Regions from separate parts of the Exiguobacterium sp. s127 genome, predicted to be linked through region 3. Evidence: riboswitches for the same ligand, from Rfam matches in the RefSeq annotation. Region 3 holds a riboswitch; each other region holds the start of a gene.
What was found. A riboswitch is a leader RNA that binds a small molecule or an ion and turns the genes downstream of it on or off. The one in region 3 is predicted to bind S-adenosylmethionine.
Positions count from the first base shown of each region.

Region 1: linked by a shared signal. The riboswitch ahead of metK (methionine adenosyltransferase) and the one ahead of KNP98_RS12020 (alpha/beta hydrolase) in region 3 are both predicted to bind S-adenosylmethionine.
Region 2: linked by a shared signal. The riboswitch ahead of KNP98_RS06765 (Na+/H+ antiporter NhaC family protein) and the one ahead of KNP98_RS12020 (alpha/beta hydrolase) in region 3 are both predicted to bind S-adenosylmethionine.

Region 1 is NZ_JACSMO010000001.1:353,135-358,657, forward strand. It holds gene pckA (phosphoenolpyruvate carboxykinase (ATP)) at 1-1,014, opposite strand, end outside; SAM riboswitch class I at 1,247-1,373, shown strand; gene metK (methionine adenosyltransferase) at 1,502-2,710, shown strand; gene KNP98_RS01730 (GNAT family N-acetyltransferase) at 2,852-3,340, shown strand; gene KNP98_RS01735 (alpha/beta fold hydrolase) at 3,418-4,122, shown strand; gene mnmM (tRNA 5-(aminomethyl)-2-thiouridylate-methyltransferase MnmM) at 4,161-4,796, opposite strand; gene KNP98_RS01745 (MDR family MFS transporter) at 4,923-5,523, shown strand, end outside.
Region 2 is NZ_JACSMO010000004.1:11,918-17,440, reverse strand. It holds gene KNP98_RS06770 (hypothetical protein) at 1-185, shown strand, start outside; gene KNP98_RS06765 (Na+/H+ antiporter NhaC family protein) at 228-1,535, opposite strand; SAM riboswitch class I at 1,616-1,719, opposite strand; gene KNP98_RS06760 (metal ABC transporter solute-binding protein, Zn/Mn family) at 1,799-2,767, opposite strand; gene KNP98_RS06755 (alpha/beta hydrolase fold domain-containing protein) at 2,937-3,896, shown strand; gene KNP98_RS06750 (histidine phosphatase family protein) at 3,943-4,518, shown strand; gene KNP98_RS06745 (YwpF family protein) at 4,522-5,013, opposite strand; gene KNP98_RS06740 (hypothetical protein) at 5,157-5,486, shown strand.
Region 3 is NZ_JACSMO010000009.1:63,073-68,595, reverse strand. It holds gene ribB (3,4-dihydroxy-2-butanone-4-phosphate synthase) at 1-852, opposite strand, end outside; gene ribE (riboflavin synthase) at 852-1,478, opposite strand; gene ribD (bifunctional diaminohydroxyphosphoribosylaminopyrimidine deaminase/5-amino-6-(5-phosphoribosylamino)uracil reductase RibD) at 1,463-2,521, opposite strand; FMN riboswitch at 2,680-2,824, opposite strand; SAM riboswitch class I at 2,977-3,081, opposite strand; SAM riboswitch class I at 3,297-3,399, shown strand; gene KNP98_RS12020 (alpha/beta hydrolase) at 3,460-4,218, shown strand; gene KNP98_RS12015 (thymidine kinase) at 4,402-5,019, opposite strand; gene KNP98_RS12010 (DedA family protein) at 5,202-5,523, shown strand, end outside.

The DNA of each region.
Region 1 (5,523 bases), on a different contig from region 3:
GACAATCGTTTTCGGATGTCCGGCGCGTGATGGTACTGCAATATTATCAATCGCTGTAATCGGATAAGCGGCCCGTGTGTTTTCCGTTTTTGACGTATCATCATAGTCAGGAATTCGTGCATCATCGAGGACGACGTTTTCGAGAACAGTGCCAAAACGAATCGCATCAAAGATTTGTGGTTCTTTTTCGCGCGATAGGTTGACCGTTTTTGCGTAACAGCCACCTTCGATATTGAAGACGCCGTCGTTGGACCACCCGTGCTCATCGTCACCAATCAATTGACGACTGTCGTCAGCAGACAGTGTGGTCTTACCAGTACCGGATAATCCGAAGAATAAAGCGACGTCACCCTCATGACCGACGTTAGCCGAGCAATGCATCGATAAGACGTCTCGTTGAGGTAAAAGGTAGTTCATGACAGAGAAAATCGATTTTTTGATTTCGCCCGCATATTCTGTTCCACCGATTAAGACAATCCGATGTTCGAATGACATGGCGATGAACGTTTCGGAATTCGTTCCATCGACTTTCGGATCTGCTTTGAAGTGAGGCGCATAAATAACCGTGAAAGGCTCAAAAGCAGCTTCTGTCGGATATTCACGCAAAAATAGTTGTTTTGCAAACAAATTATGCCAAGCATATTGTGTCACGATCCGAACCGGAAGGGTAAAATGAGTGTCTGCACCAGCAGCAGCTTCTGTGTAGTAGAGCTGATCTGCTTCATTCATGTAGCGAAGAACTTTTTGTAAAAGTTGCTCGAAGTTGTCTGCTTCCATCGGTTGATTGACATGGCCCCAATCGATATGTGACTCGCATGACTGATCGCGAACAATGAACTTGTCTTTAGGTGAACGACCTGTAAATTTCCCCGTTTCTACAGACAGAGCGCCATTTTCAGCAAGAACCCCTTCTTCGTTACGAATTGCATGTTCGACTAGCTCAGCAACAGATAGTTGTTTGAACACATGCTCCTTCTTGAGTAGCTCTTCGATATTCAGGACCGTCATCGGCATCCTGACCCCACCTTTCCCCTACGTTGGTTTAGCTCTGGCATTTAGTATGACACATTTATTATATATGACATACTAAAGGATGAGCAATCCTTTTTTAGCGCTGATTTCTATTTATTTGGAAACGCTTTCAGCATTAACAGTTTAACATCTCTTCGGGAAAGTTTCGACTAGAAATTAAAACGTAGCTTGACAGAGTGGTCACAACTTTATATCATGTAATTCGTAACGGATACTCTTATTCTGAGCAGGTGGAGGGAACAAGGCCCGAAGAAACCCGGCAACCGTCCTACATTAAGAATTCTATTAATGAAGGAAAAGGTGCTCTCCTGAAGCGAAGTAAACACTTCGAACGATAAGAGGGTAAAGGAAGAACGCACAACCTTTCCCTGACCATTTTTTGGACATGGAGAGGTTTTTTTCATTTTACCGTCCCACTCAACTAGGGGAAATGAGTACACCGTCAAATTCTTTTTTGGGAGGGTCAAACATGACAAACCTTAATCGCCGACTATTTACGTCGGAGTCAGTTACTGAAGGTCACCCGGATAAAATCTGTGACCAAATCTCGGATTCTATCTTAGATGCAATCCTCGCAGCCGATCCGAATGCTCGTGTCGCTGCTGAAACATCTGTCACGACAGGACTTGTCCTCGTCGCAGGTGAAATCACGACATCGACTTATGTCGATATCCCGAAAGTCGTTCGCGAAACAATTCGTGAGATTGGCTATACACGCGCTAAATATGGTTTCGATGCAGACACTTGTGCTGTATTGACTTCAATCGATGAGCAATCAGCAGATATCGCTCTCGGTGTTGACCAAGCGCTTGAAGCACGCGAAGGTAACATGTCAGATGAAGAAATCGATGCAATCGGTGCAGGGGACCAAGGTCTCATGTTCGGTTATGCAACGAAAGAAACGCCTGAATTGATGCCACTTCCGATCTCACTTTCACACAAACTTGCTCGTCGTCTCGCAGAAGTCCGTAAAACTGGACAACTTGACTACCTCCGTCCGGATGGTAAGACGCAAGTAACTGTAGAATACAATGAGAACAACGAACCGGTTCGTGTCGATACAATCGTCATCTCAACACAACATGCAGAAGAAGTGACGCTTGAGCAAATCCAAGCAGACCTGAAAGAGCATGTCATCGCACCTGTGATTCCATCAGAATACATCGATGCGGAAACAAAGTTCTTCATTAACCCGACAGGTCGCTTCGTCATCGGTGGACCACAAGGTGATGCAGGATTAACTGGACGTAAAATCATCGTTGATACGTATGGTGGCTATGCACGTCATGGCGGCGGCGCATTCTCTGGTAAAGATCCAACAAAAGTTGACCGTTCTGCAGCATATGCAGCACGTTACGTCGCGAAAAACCTCGTAGCTTCTGGTCTTGCAGATAAAGCAGAAGTTCAACTTGCGTATGCGATTGGTGTCGCGCACCCAGTATCGATTGCAGTTGATACGTTTGGAACAGGTAAACTTCCAGAAGCACAACTCGTCGAACTCGTTGCCGAAAATTTCGATCTTCGCCCAGCAGGGATCATCAAGATGCTTGATCTTCGCCGTCCGATTTATCGTCAGACAGCAGCTTATGGTCATTTCGGTCGTACAGATATCGAATTACCATGGGAGCAAACAGATAAAGCAGCAATTCTTGAAGAACAAGCGAAACGATTCGCTTAATTTTCAGTTCAGAAGCAGACTCGCATGAGTTTGTTTCTGAACTTTTTTTGTTTGTCTCGAACTTTGCAGGGAAACGAATGATTTTTCTAGAAAAGGGTAAAAGAACATGTACCGGTAAACGGAAAAAAGGGGGAGTCCGATATGGAGATACGCGAAGCAATTCCTACTGATGCGGCACGCATTCATGATATTGCCATTACCTCTTGGATGGATACGTATGAAGAGATTTACTCGGAAAGCTCGAAAGCCCATTTCGTACAAGAGGCGTATCCGCAAGAAGAAGTCGTTCGAGCAATTCGGACGGCGGAGGAAGCGCGGGGAGAATATTTCAATGTCGCCATTATCGAGGAAGAAATCGTCGGTTTCATCCATGCAATCGATGTGGACGGCACGTGGGAAATCGTTCGCTTGTACGTACTACCGAAATATCAACAAAATGGGATTGGGCGAAAGTTGATTCGTGAACTTGAACACCAAGGTGCTTCCCCAATTGAAGTCTACGTTGAATCAAGAAATTATAAAGCGCGCCAGTTTCTAGTCTCTTTCGGTTTTAAAGAAGAAAGTGAAACGACTGAAGAAATTTTCGGTCAAGTGGAACCTGTGACACGCTTAAAGCGTATATATGAATGAAAATCCAACTTAAGATGGTTTTGACATCAAGATGTAAACGTTATAATACAGAGATACTTGTATGAAGAGGTGAGTTTGTGGAAGATCAAGCAACAGGAATTATCGTACTTGTCTATCCCCTTCAACTGCGAGCGACGCCGAGCGATGCGTTAATTCGAGTCCTTGAAAAGGATTATGAAGTGTTACGTGTAGATGCTCCGCGCCGGATATCGCTTGAGGAACATCAACAACTGCTGAAGGATGCTTTACGAGAAGCCGGAAAACGAAAGTTACCGATTCACATCATAGCCTGCAGCATGGGCGCACTCGTCGTCAACCGGCTACTGCAGGAATATGAATTGCCGATTGCGAGTTTGTCATATATTTCGCCACTATTTGATTGGCATAATTCAAAACAACTCGGTGGCGTCAAACAAGTATTTGCAAGTGCATTCGATCGTTTTCGACCGGATGCGCCACTCGGGATGTTGCCGTTTGGTCAAAATAGTGAAGATACGGCACGTCTCGGAGAGTTGACATATGCACAGTACCGGGAGATTGAAGAAGAAATCGTCTTACATGATGAAGAGCGGAAGAAACTACCACGAGTCAACCTCGCTTGTTTTTATGCACCGGACGATCAATTCGCGGACGTAAAATATACGTTAGAGATTTGCCGGAAAATGGGTGGCGATCAAATCTATCTTCAACGGCTCCATGGATTTCCGCATTTCAGCTTTGAACGTCTCAATACGCGGTTCGCTGAAAAATTATTGCTTTTTTTGAAGATGGTTGAGGAATGACAAAAAAGACGCTGTCGTGCTGACAGCGTCTTTTACTATTAATCGAGTGTTTGCTTTTTTAATTTTTTTTCGATGGCGATGATGAAAGGTGGATTGTTTTGTTGATTGAGAAAACGATACTGTAAGACGGCGTAGTCTTGCTGCGAAAGACTTTCGACATAATCGAGAACAGCATCCCGTTCACGTCTTCCTTCTACATGTCCATGATAGATGACGAGGACGATTAAACCGCCGGGTACGAGGACAGGTAACAAAGCACCTAGCGCTTCTAACGTATCTTCACCGGTCGTCGTGACGGACTTGTCACTTCCTGGTAAATAACCAAGATTGAAAACGCCCGCTCGAATCGGACGGGCTTCATTAACGAGGCGTGCGCCAACATGAATATGACTTTCGTGGTAGAGATCGACCCACTCTTTGACGTGAGCGGTTTCTAGACGACGTTTCGTTTCTTCAATCGCTTGTTCTTGTACATCGAAGGCGATGACACGACCGTCTGGTCCGACTTGTTCCGCAAGAAACAAGGTATCGTGACCATTTCCGGCAGTCATATCGACGACACAATCTCCTTCGTGGATGACAGATTCTAAGAGTTCTTTGGCGTAAGGTAAGACGCGGGCTAGTGACATGGGTTCAGACTCCTGTTCAAGTAAGATTATTCTTTGTTCGTTCATCACGTATTCTTTTGTTCCTGATTATACCATTATTCCGATGATTCATTCAAAATGAAGTTTCTTGACAGAACACAGAACAATTTCGTAAAGTGGCAAGGGTGAGAACTATATTGGAGGACACCTATTATGCCGAAATTACCTCGTGCGGTCTGGATCCTCGTGTTGGCGATGGCGATCAATACGACAGGAGCCTCTTTTTTATGGCCGTTTAATACATTATATATTCATGAATACTTAGGCGAATCCATGACCAAGGCAGGAATGGCCTTGTTCGTCAACTCTGCGCTCGCAATCGTCGGAAATTACATGGGTGGAAAAGCGTTTGATCGTTTAGGTGGGAAGCGGACGCTCATCATCAGTGTCATCGGACTCGTGATTGCTTCGATTGGTCTGCTGTTGTTCCATCAGACATTCATTGGTTATGTGACGATGCTTGGATTGATCGGTTTCGTCGGGGGGATGGTGTTCCCGACGATTTACGCATTAACCGGTCTGATTTGGCCAAAAGGCGGACGACGTGCCTTTAATGCAATCTATGTAGCACAAAACGTTGGAGTTGCGCTCGGTACGGCAGTCAGTGGTCAAATTGCTGCGATTGATATTCAATTTATCTTCATCGCGAACTTATTGCTCTATGTAGTGTTTGCGATTGTTCTGTTCATAGGTTTGAACTGGATTCAGGCGCCGCAGGTTAAACGACAAAAAGAGTTTACGACGGAAGAAGTCC
Region 2 (5,523 bases), on a different contig from region 3:
AAAAAGTACCAAAAGGAGTTTGGACAAGCATTGCAGCACTATTAGGTGCTCAAGCCACGTTCCTCTTCCTTGGTGCCCGCAAGACAGGACGCAATCCGTGGGTATGGGGGGGAGCAGGACTCGTTCAATTTCCGCTTCCGGCGATTGCCTATTTCATTTTGAATCGTCAAGAAAAACAGAAATAAAGTGAACCCCCGTCGCAGACGAAGCGACGGGGGTTGTTTGTTTTACGACATGTTGTTTTTCTGTGCGGCATCACTCTTCCGGCGTGGGAAGCCGAAGAAGATTGCCAGTGATCCACAAACGAACAGTAAAAATGGATAGAACAAATAAGGAATCAGTTCGGGTGACGCCGTTTTCGTCAATTCAGCGGCAATCAAAAGTTGCGCTCCGTACGGGATGATTCCTTGAACACCACAGGAAAAGAGGTCGAGGATACTGGCTGACTTCTTCCGGTCGATGTCATACGTATCCGCGATTTCAGCAGCGAGCGGACCGGCGACAAGAATCGAAATCGTATTATTTGCTGTTGCGAGATTCGTTGCACTGACGAGGGCAGCCATACTGAACTCAGCTCCCCGGCGTTTCGAAATCTTTCGTGTCAGCGTTTCTTTGAGATAAGCAATTCCACCGTTATAGGTGATCAGGCTGACGAGTCCACCCATCAGCAACGTCAAGATTGAGATTTCTGCCATCCCCATCAATCCGTCAGACATCGCGAGGACAAATCCACTTACTCCGAAACTACCGTCGATCATTCCGATGATGCCTGTCAATAACGTCCCGCCGAGTAAGACGAGAATGACGTTGACACCAAAGAGTGCGAGCGCGATGACGGAAAGATACGGAATCAGCTTATAAAATTCAAATGCTTTCGCTTCGACGACATCTCCGGAACCTGACACGAAAGCGAGTAAGATGACAGTGATGACGGCAGCAGGCAAGACGATTAAAAAGTTCGTTCTGAATTTATCACGCATGTTCGTTTTTTGTGTCCGGACAGCGGCGATTGTCGTATCTGAGATAAACGATAAGTTATCACCGAACATTGCTCCACCGACGACGGCAGCAGCGGCGAGTGCGACATTGACACCCGTCGCGTCATGAATCCCGAGTGCGATCGGTGCAAGGGCAGCGATTGTGCCGGTCGAAGTTCCCATCGCCATCGAGATGAAAGCGGCAATGATGAACAATCCACTCATTAAAAGAGACTGGGGTAGGAAACTGAGTGCAGCGTTGACGGTCGCATCAATGGCTCCGATTGCATTCGCTGTTCCAGAAAATGTGCCAGCGAGTAAAAAGATGAAGACCATGATCATGATGTCCGGATTTCCGGCACCGCGGGCAATCCGCTCGACGGTCTGGTTGATGTCTCCCTTAGATGTCGCAGCAGCAAAAATCAAGGCGATTAAAGCTGCAATCAAGATGGGGAATTTGTAAAAGTCGTTATAGAAGATTCCTGCACCGATGAATAATACAAGGAAAACGAACAAGGGGAACAACGCCCATTTGTTCGGCGTAACCGTTTCGTTCATGTGAATCACTCCATTTCTTCAGCATACAAAAAAAGACCCCTTCGCAAGAAAGAAGGAGGTCTTTACTGAAAAAGACGCTCTTCTTATCTCTCAAGCCATAGCTTGCTGGATTTGGCACAGTACGAATCAATCGTCCGCTGCCGAAACATCATTGGGCCAGTCCCTCCGTTTCTCGCGATAAAAAGAAGTCATTTAGTTGTTTAGTCGTTGTTTAAAACACGTTTATTACCCTAACGTATCTTTTAATGCTTGTCAACTGTACCTTACTGCAGTGCTTGTTTGAGCGTCGTCACGTTTTCGTTCATCAAATCAAAGTACGATTGATCTTGTTGATCTTTTGCGACGGACTCGAGGTTATGAATCGTAATCGATTCGGCACCGATTTCTTTTTGGATGACACGGGCGACCTTTGGCGACACCGTCTCTTCGAAGGCGATATAGTTTAAGTCATGCATCTCTGCTTCCTTGACGATGGCAGCCAGCTGTTTTTGGGACGGTTCGTCAGACGGTGAAATACCGGCAATCGGCAGTTGCGTGAAACCGTAACGTTCCGCCAAGTACCCGTATGCGGCATGCGTGACGAGAAGCTCCTTTTTCGAACCGGAGTCAACAGCTTTTTGTAAATTTTGGTCGAGTTCATCTGCTTGTTTGTTAAAGAGTGCGAGGTTTTTATCAAACGTTTCCTTCCGGTCAGGTGCTTCCTTTGCTAACGCGGTCGTAATCGAGTCAGCCATTTTCTTGGCGTTGTTCGGGTCGAGCCAAACATGCGGATCGTATTGTCCATGATCGTGCGACTCTTCTTCAGCCTCGTGATCATCATGGTCATCGTGTGCGTCTTCTTCGTGCGTATGAAGCGAAGCGGAAGCTTCGAGTAAGTCGATATTTTTACTTGTCTCGACAAAACGAATGGAATTACCGGCTAAACTTTCCTTAATCTTTTCAGAGTACGGCTCAAGGGTTGTGCCGGTAAGTAAAAATAGATCGCCTTTCGCAATCGTCGTCAGTTGCTTCGGAGTCGGCTCATACGAATGCGGGTCGGCGCCAGGGGGAACGATTAATTCGACCTGGACGTCCTTTCCGCCGATTTCTTTGGCGATGGCTGCCGTGGCGAACGTCGACGTATAAATTTGCAATTTACCGTCTTCGTCTGAATTTGAAGTCGATGAGCCGCATGCGGCGAGCAGACTGGCAGTTACTGTCGCGATGGTTAACGCTGGAATGATTTTTTTCATATATGAACCCTCCAAGATAATTAAAACGTAATTGTTCCGATTTGGACTTTCTAACTATATCCGACGGAAATTAAAGCGTCAAGTCGGAATGTTGTGAAGTTCTAGTTCAAAATAAATCGGGTAAGAGAAGAGTAGAAGTGAAATCGGAATGAGCCTTGGAGGTGATGAGGTGAAACGTGAAACAGCATGGTTGATGGGTGGCGCCGCTATTTTGACGACGGCTGCTGCTGGTGCGAGTATTTGGAATAATTATGGAGCCTTACTCAGATGGACGGAGCCGGTCTTGCCGCTTACCGAAAAGCAATTAGCACCACGAAATCTTTTATACAAGACGGTCAATCAGCAGGACTTGACGTTAGATATCTATTATCCGCCGGGAGAAGGGCCGTTTCCGGTCGCGATTTATGCTCATGGCGGCGCATTCGTTCGTGGAAACCGTGATGATGTGTTTAGTTTTGCTCCAATCATCGACCGGTTTTTAGAACTCGGGATTGCCGTTTGCAGCATCGACTATCGTTTATTTGAGGATGGCAGCTACTTTCCGGACAACCTGGAAGATGTTCGAGATGCCTTATGTTTTTTAAATCAACAAGCGGATGAATTACGCATCGCGCGCGGTCGCATGCTTTTATGGGGTGATTCAGCAGGTGGAGCCCTAATGTTGACGACGGCGCTTGCCCCGACTGAATTTATCGGCGAACAGGCGGAGGCGCATCTTCCTTTAATCAGTGGAGTCATCGCCTTGTATCCGCCGACGAATTTTCTGTTGTTTAAATTCATTCAAACCTGGATTGCCCATATCAAGTTTTATGGGGGTGGACGTGAAGAATGGCGACAGTTGATGATGCGTGTCTCCCCGGCGACACATTTAAGTTCCGACTCGCTGCCGATCATGTTGCTGCACGGAAAAAAGGATCCGATTGTCCCGTTTGCTCAAGCACTCCACTTTGTTGAGAAGGGGGCGGATGTCGGGGCGGATGTTCGATTATTCTCTTTCCCGAATGGCACACATTCGCTGGCGAGCTTTGCCCAAACTGAAAATCCACTCAAAATTGAACGTTTGCTCGAACGAATCGAAGCCTTCAGTTGTCAAGTGCTTGTCTTACCGAAACGAGAGGCGCTTCATTAGGAAACATGATACAATCAGTCATATTTCTTTAGAAGGAGACTGCAATATGACGGAAATTTGTTTAGTACGACACGGTCAAACGGACTGGAACTTAAACGAGCGGATTCAAGGACGTGAAGATATACCGCTTAACGAGACCGGTAGAAAACAGGCGGCTCTCAGTGCTGCCTACCTGGCAGAAGAACAGTGGGACGTCTTGATTTCAAGTCCGCTATCGCGAGCTGTCGAAACTGCTGAAATCATTGGTCAATCGATCGGTCTAAGCTTGACGGAAACGGATGAACGGCTTGTCGAGCGCGAATTTGGAACGGCTTCCGGTGAACCGGTCGCCGGAATTTACGAAGCAGTGCAGGCAAATGATGCAGAGCGCGTCCCGGGGCTTGAAACGGAAGCGGAAATTCAACAGCGTGTCTTCAGTGCGGTTGAAGAACTGACAGAAAAATATCGAGGAAAACGCCTCTTAGTCGTCTGCCATTCGCATACGATTAAAGCGGCACTCTCCTCGATTGATGAGACATTCAGTTACCGGACGCCGTTAAAAAATGCATGTGCGAATTACATTCGTTTTTCCGACCGTTATGAGATTGAGCGGATTAATGTAGCGGACCATATCACAATTTGAACATCATCCTTCGACGGTTGCCGGATGTTCTTGTAAGTACTGTTTAAACGTTTCTTTCGCGATGCTCGTGATATGAGCACCACGTTTAGAGCGTCGGTCTTTATATTCTTGAATCAGCTCTTCGCCAGTAAAGTTGTCTTCGACGACTTCACGCAAAATCGATTCGGATAAATCATTTTTCATCATGACCATCTTACCGGTAAAGAGATAAGAGACGCCTTCGCTCAATTGCGTACTTTCATAAGGCGTGACGATCATGGCGGCGGGGTCATTGTCCGGCCGTGAAATCGTGATTTCAATCAAGGCGCGCAGCTTTTTCTCGAACAGTTCTTTCAAAATCGGTTGATCGGTGTCGGTGACGACGATTTCAGCGACCCACTGGGCGGTTTGGTCGGTACTCACCGTCAGCCCATCTTTAATCTGAACGGGGATTGTCGTATCTCGCCCTGATTCATCCATGAGAATACGTAATGTACACAATTTAAAGGTTTTCAAAAAGAACTCCTCCTTTTGTTGTTCGTACGTGATTTTCTTCAGTATAACGTGAGTCTGTCGCCTGCGCGAAACTTTTCGTAACGTCTTCGAGTCGAACTATGTTTAAATGGAACTAGAAATCAGAAACAGGAGGACCGTTTATTATGCCGCAAGCACTTATAGGAATATTAGGAATCGTGGGGATTATCTTACTTGCCCATCACATCATCATGTATTGGCATGCTGAGCCAAAAGATCGCCCGACGCTTGCGTACCGCATAGCGCTCCTGATCGCCTGTTTGCTTCTTATCAGTGGAAGTGATCATTTAATTAGTATCTTTTACGCCGATTCTCTTGCTGAGTTCGGTCAACGGATTACCTATATCGTCTTCATCGGAGGTGCGCTTGGTTTTGCGTGGTACTTTCGTCAACAAATGGAACAAGCGACAGCCAAAATGACTGCTCACCCAAACGAAACAGCCCACTTCAGTTGAAGGGGCTGTTTTTAGCGTATAGAAAAATGAGAGGGAG
Region 3 (5,523 bases):
CCGCAAGTAGAGGACAGCGCCGCCTTCCTGTTCAATCCGGTCGAGCGCCGCGTCGAGTTGCGGACCGCAGTCACACCGTTTTGATCCGAAGACGTCACCCGTCAGACATTCGGAATGAACGCGGACGAGCATCCCGTCTTCTGCTTCACCTGATAGCACCGTGACATGTTCCTTGGCGTCAGGTGTCGTATAACCAAGCATCCGAAACGCCCCGTGCGTCGTCGGTAACAAGACTTCCGCTTCACGGCGGACAGAGCGCTCGAGATAGCGGATGAGAGCATCGATCGTAATCATTTTTAAATCATGTTCTGCTTTATACGTCACTAAATCATCAACCCGTGCCATCGTCCCGTCGTCTAAAATGATTTCACAGATGACGGCCGCTTCGGCGCTTCCCGCGAGCCGTGCCAAATCAATCCCTGCTTCCGTATGACCACGCCGGACGCGGACGCCGCCTTCGTTTGCGATCAACGGAAAGATGTGTCCGGGACGCTTGAACTGCTTTGGACCATCCGTCAACATCCGCTGAATCGTCATTGCCCGTTCCGCTGCACTGATGCCGGTTTTCGCATCTTCATGATCAATACTGATCGTAAAAGCCGTTCCGTGCGGATCCGTGTTGACATCTGTCATCGGCCGGAGCTCGAGTCGTGTTGCGATATCCGGACTGACCGGGACACAGACGAGTCCTTTGCCGTAAGTGATCATGAAGTTAATCATCTCGGGTGTCGCATGTTCCGCAAGTAACACGAGATCCCCTTCGTTCTCACGGTTTTCATCGTCACAGACGATAATCGGTCGTCCGCGTTTTAAGTCATCCACTGCTTCTTCAATCGAATCAAATCCGTTCATCATGCTTCGCCTCCTAAAAATGCCGACCAGTCCGTCTTCGCATCCTTCTGCGTAAAGTGATAGAGATGTTTCGCCATCAAGTCACATTCGATATTGACGAGGGCACCCGTCTGCAAGCGATCGAACGTCGTGACTTGGCGTGAATGGGGAATCAATGAAATCGTCACCGCATCGTTTCCGACATGTTGCAGCGTCAGGCTCGTCCCATTGATTGCAATCGATCCTTTCGGAATACAGTACTTGCTCCAGTCGCCTGCCTCAAAACGGTATTCCATCGCTTCACCGTCCGGTCGCCGGCTGAGAAACCGAGCCGTTCCGTCGATATGCCCGCTGACGAAGTGACCACCGAACCGTCCATTCGCCGGCATCGCGCGTTCGAGCTGAACGGCTGTCCCGACCCGTAACGTCTGAAGCGACGTCGCTCGGATCGTCTCATGGACGGCATCGGCCGTGAATCCGCTCTTCGTCATCGCCGTCACCGTCAAACAAATCCCATCAACGGCAATGCTGTCGCCAATCTTTGTTCCGTCAAGCACTGCTGTCGCTTCAATTTCGAGCGCCAGCCCGTTCGGACGGGGGACTTTCCGTTTTATTGTGCCGAGTTCTTCAATCAATCCGGTAAACATGTCATCCTCTCCTTTCGTACATACTGGAGATGGACGTCCTGTCCGATTTGGTTCATTTTCACTAAATCAAAACGGTCTTCGATGTCCTGTTCCGTCGTCAGAGACTTGGTCCCACAGAAGAGGGACGGTGCCTGATAGAGTTCGATCGTATCCACGAGATCCGCTTCTAAAAATGCGGATTGAATCGTGGGACCACCTTCAATCAACAGACTGCGAATACCTTGTTCATATAAAAGTTCGAGGATTTGGTCCGGTGTCGCATACGTCCCGACGAAAACCGTCACGTTCGCCCGTTCGCTTGTTCGTGGCTGTTCCGTCAGCCAGTACGTCGGATTCAAGCCATCGTTTAAGACTTGGAATGTTTCAGTCAGGCGCCCGCGGCGATCGACAATGACACGGACCGGTTCGATGCCGGTCGAACTGCGCAACGTCAGTGCCGGGTCATCGATGATCACCGTGTCGCTTCCGACGAGAATCGCGTCGTGTATCCCGCGTAACTGCCGTCCGTCAGCACGTGCCGCTTCCGAAGTGATAAAGCGTTGTTCACCCGTCGCAATCGTCCCGTTCATCGTTTGGGCGACTTTCACTGTGACATGCGGACGTTTTCGTTCAATCGCCGTCCAAAATGGTTCATACAGTGCCACTGCCTCGTCTTTTAGTAGACCGACTTCGACGTCAATCCCCGCCTGACGGAGACGTGTGATACCGCTTCCTGCGACGAGCGCGTGGCGGTCCTCTGTCGCGATAAAAACACGATTGATTCCTGCTTCGAGGATTGCTTCCGTACACGGCGGTGTTTTGCCGTGATGATTGCACGGTTCGAGTGTCACGTAGAGATCGGCTCCGCGTGCTGCTTCACCTGCCATGAGGAGCGCTTCGACTTCGGCATGGGGTCCTCCCGCATAACGGTGGGCCCCAAAACCAACAATCCGCCCCTGTTTGACGATGACGCAGCCGACACTCGGATTCGGGCTCGTTTGACCGTTTAACATGTGTGCTAGTTGCATCGCATAACTCATGAATGTTTCCATTAATGTTTCCATTTTTTCCGCTCCTTTCAATAAAAAAGACGCCTCCTGTAAAAGGGGCGTCGTGATTGAAGGATTGACGAAATAAGCGTCTCGCGTTTCTGTTTTTACACATACAGAAACAGACCTTTCCCTGAAAACATTTTTTCAGAAAATGGCAGCAAGCGCATTGTTTCGTCCTTCTCCCATCCGGACTTTACCGTCGGCCCTGGAGTCTCACCAAGTCAGCCACAGTGCGTACACTGCAGGTCGCGGGCTCATCGATTTATCAATCGCATCACCGCCGGTTGGGATTTTCACCCTACCCCGAAGAACTGGTTATTGAGTTATACAGCTCAAGACTAGCACAGGTCATTCTAAAATACAAAATGAATTGTATTTCATTCTCTTTTTTTAGGAAAACATCAAAAAAAGGACCCTTCTCTTAAAAGAAAAGGATCCTTCCATCTGCACTAAGGCAGAATCCGCTCCGCTCATCTTTCAGACAAACGTCTGACGGAATTGGCACAGTACGACGTAAGAAGTCTGTTGCCGAGGTTTCGTAGGGCCAGTCCCTCCACCTCTCTCGATAAGTGCTACGGTATGAAGTTCATATGTGTGATGTTTCAAGTCGTTCTTATGTCGTGAATCTAATGCTTACACTACGGGGATTCCTTTCTCAAGTCAACCATATTTTCAAAATTAAACCAAATTACCCAGTTTATCAATTTCGACTTCTTTTTGACTTCTTGACAACGTATTTCAATCAATGCTATCCTCTTCACAATGATTATTCCGACAATTCCTATACGATATATCAAGAGTGGGCGAGAGATCTGGCTCTACGAACCCACGGCAACCTGCAACATGCAAGGTGCTCCGACCAGCAAAGCCGATGCTTTGGATGATACTTACGAGAATCTCGTAGTGCGCCTAAAGCACTACGAGTTTTTTAATAGAAGGAGGAACCCTTTATGAATTCATCATCACTCGTCCTGTTTGGCGCAGAAGCTTTTTTGATTGAACGAGGTCCAATCGGTATTTTACTGTCTCACGGTTTTAACGCAACCCCTCAAAGCGTCCGTACTGTCGGAGAGCAGTTTGCCGCTCAAGGGTTTACCGTGTATGCCCCGCGTCTCGACGGACACGGGACGAGCATCCGTGATTTCGAAGCGTCGACTGCTGAAGATTGGAAACAAAGCCTCCGCCAAGGGTTCGACGTCTTAACCAATCATTGTTCGTCCATTTTCATCGCCGGACAATCGATGGGTGCGACACTTGCCCTTGCACTCGTCGCGGAAGGATTACCTGCTGACGGATTGATTACGATCAATGCAGCGTTAGCGATTCCTGCCTATGAAGCATTATCTTTTGAAGACTGTCCACGCTACTTAAAAGAAAGTACCCCAGACATTAAACGTGAAGCGTTTGAAATCATCTATGACCAGGTCCCTGTCGTCTGCGCATCGGAACTTTTGACCTTGATTGACCAGACACGTCCACTCTTACCAGCCATCGAGATTCCAACACTTATTTTATATTCTGCCGAAGACCATGTCGTCCCGCCTGAAAGTTCGGATTACCTTTATCAAGTCATCGGTTCGACGGACAAACGGAGCTATTGCCTGCTTGACTCCTATCATGTCGCGACCCTCGATTATGATCAAGAAACGATTGTCCGCGAGGCAACACACTTTGTACACCAATATAGTCGTTTGACCCACACCGGTTGATGTCTTTCCTGCGCAAAAGCAAGGGATGAAGACTGTTTCGATGCGTGTTTCAAGCATCGACTAAGCCGTCCAGAACAATATGAATGCGCAAAAAAAATGGCCGATGCTCCCTTGAAACGATGGGAGTATCGGCCATTTGATTGATGCGGTCCTGACTGATGAATCAGTCCTTCGTTTACTTCATCAGTTCTGTTGCTGTTTCTTCCATTGTTGCAGGGCTTGCGATTTCCCCGGCACTTCATGGCAGTGGCGGCAACGCGGCTCATACGACTCTGACGCGCCGACTAAAATGATTGGATCATTGTAGTTGGCAGGTCGACCGTCGATTAAACGTTGCGTCCGCGATGCCGGGTCACCGCACGACAGGCAGATCGCCTGCAGTTTCGTGACGAACTCTGCCCGTGCGAGAAGTTCCGGCATCTTACCGAATGGTTCCGCCCGGAAGTCTTGATCGAGTCCGGCACAGATGACACGTTTTCCGTCCTGCGCGAGGGCCTCGATGACATCGACGATTTCATCATCAAAGAACTGAACTTCGTCAATCGCGACCACTTGTGTCTCTTGTGCGACTGCCGCGTACACGTCACGGCTCGTCGCCATCGGTACCGCGATGACAGAGTTGCCGACGTGCGAGACGACATGTTCTTCATGATAACGGTCGTCGATTGCCGGTTTAAATACTTGGACCGGCAACTTCCCGTACTGAGCCCGGCGAACGCGTCGAATCAATTCTTCCGACTTACCAGAGAACATACTTCCGCAAATCACTTCAATCCAACCATACTGATTTATTACATGCATCATTGCAGACACCGTCCTCTAAAATTAGTCACTTTAACGAGTATAGCCCGAATCGAATATAAGGAAAAGAGTTGACTTCTCGAAATCAAAAATCCATCCGTTCATTCCCATGATTCCCCACCTTGTCGTTTTAACCAGTCCTCATTTCCTGTACACTATAGAAGAAGAATTTATGAAGGAAGGTGTTCCCGATCCATCACATATTACATGAAGTGCTTCATCAATATGGTTCATTCGGACTTGCGATCCTTCTAGCCGGGGGGATCATCGGGCTTCCTGTTCCGGATGAAACGTTACTGATCATGTCCGGTTTTTGGATGCATCAAGGCAATTTACCCTTAATCGGAACGATTCTCGCCGCTTACGCCGGAAGCTGTATCGGGATGACGATCAGCTACCTGCTTGGTCTGAAACTCGGAATGCCGTTGCTTCATCGAATCGGACCGAAGTTTCGCATTTCTGAAAAACACATTGTCACGGCAGAAGCCGGCTTTCTTCGTTACG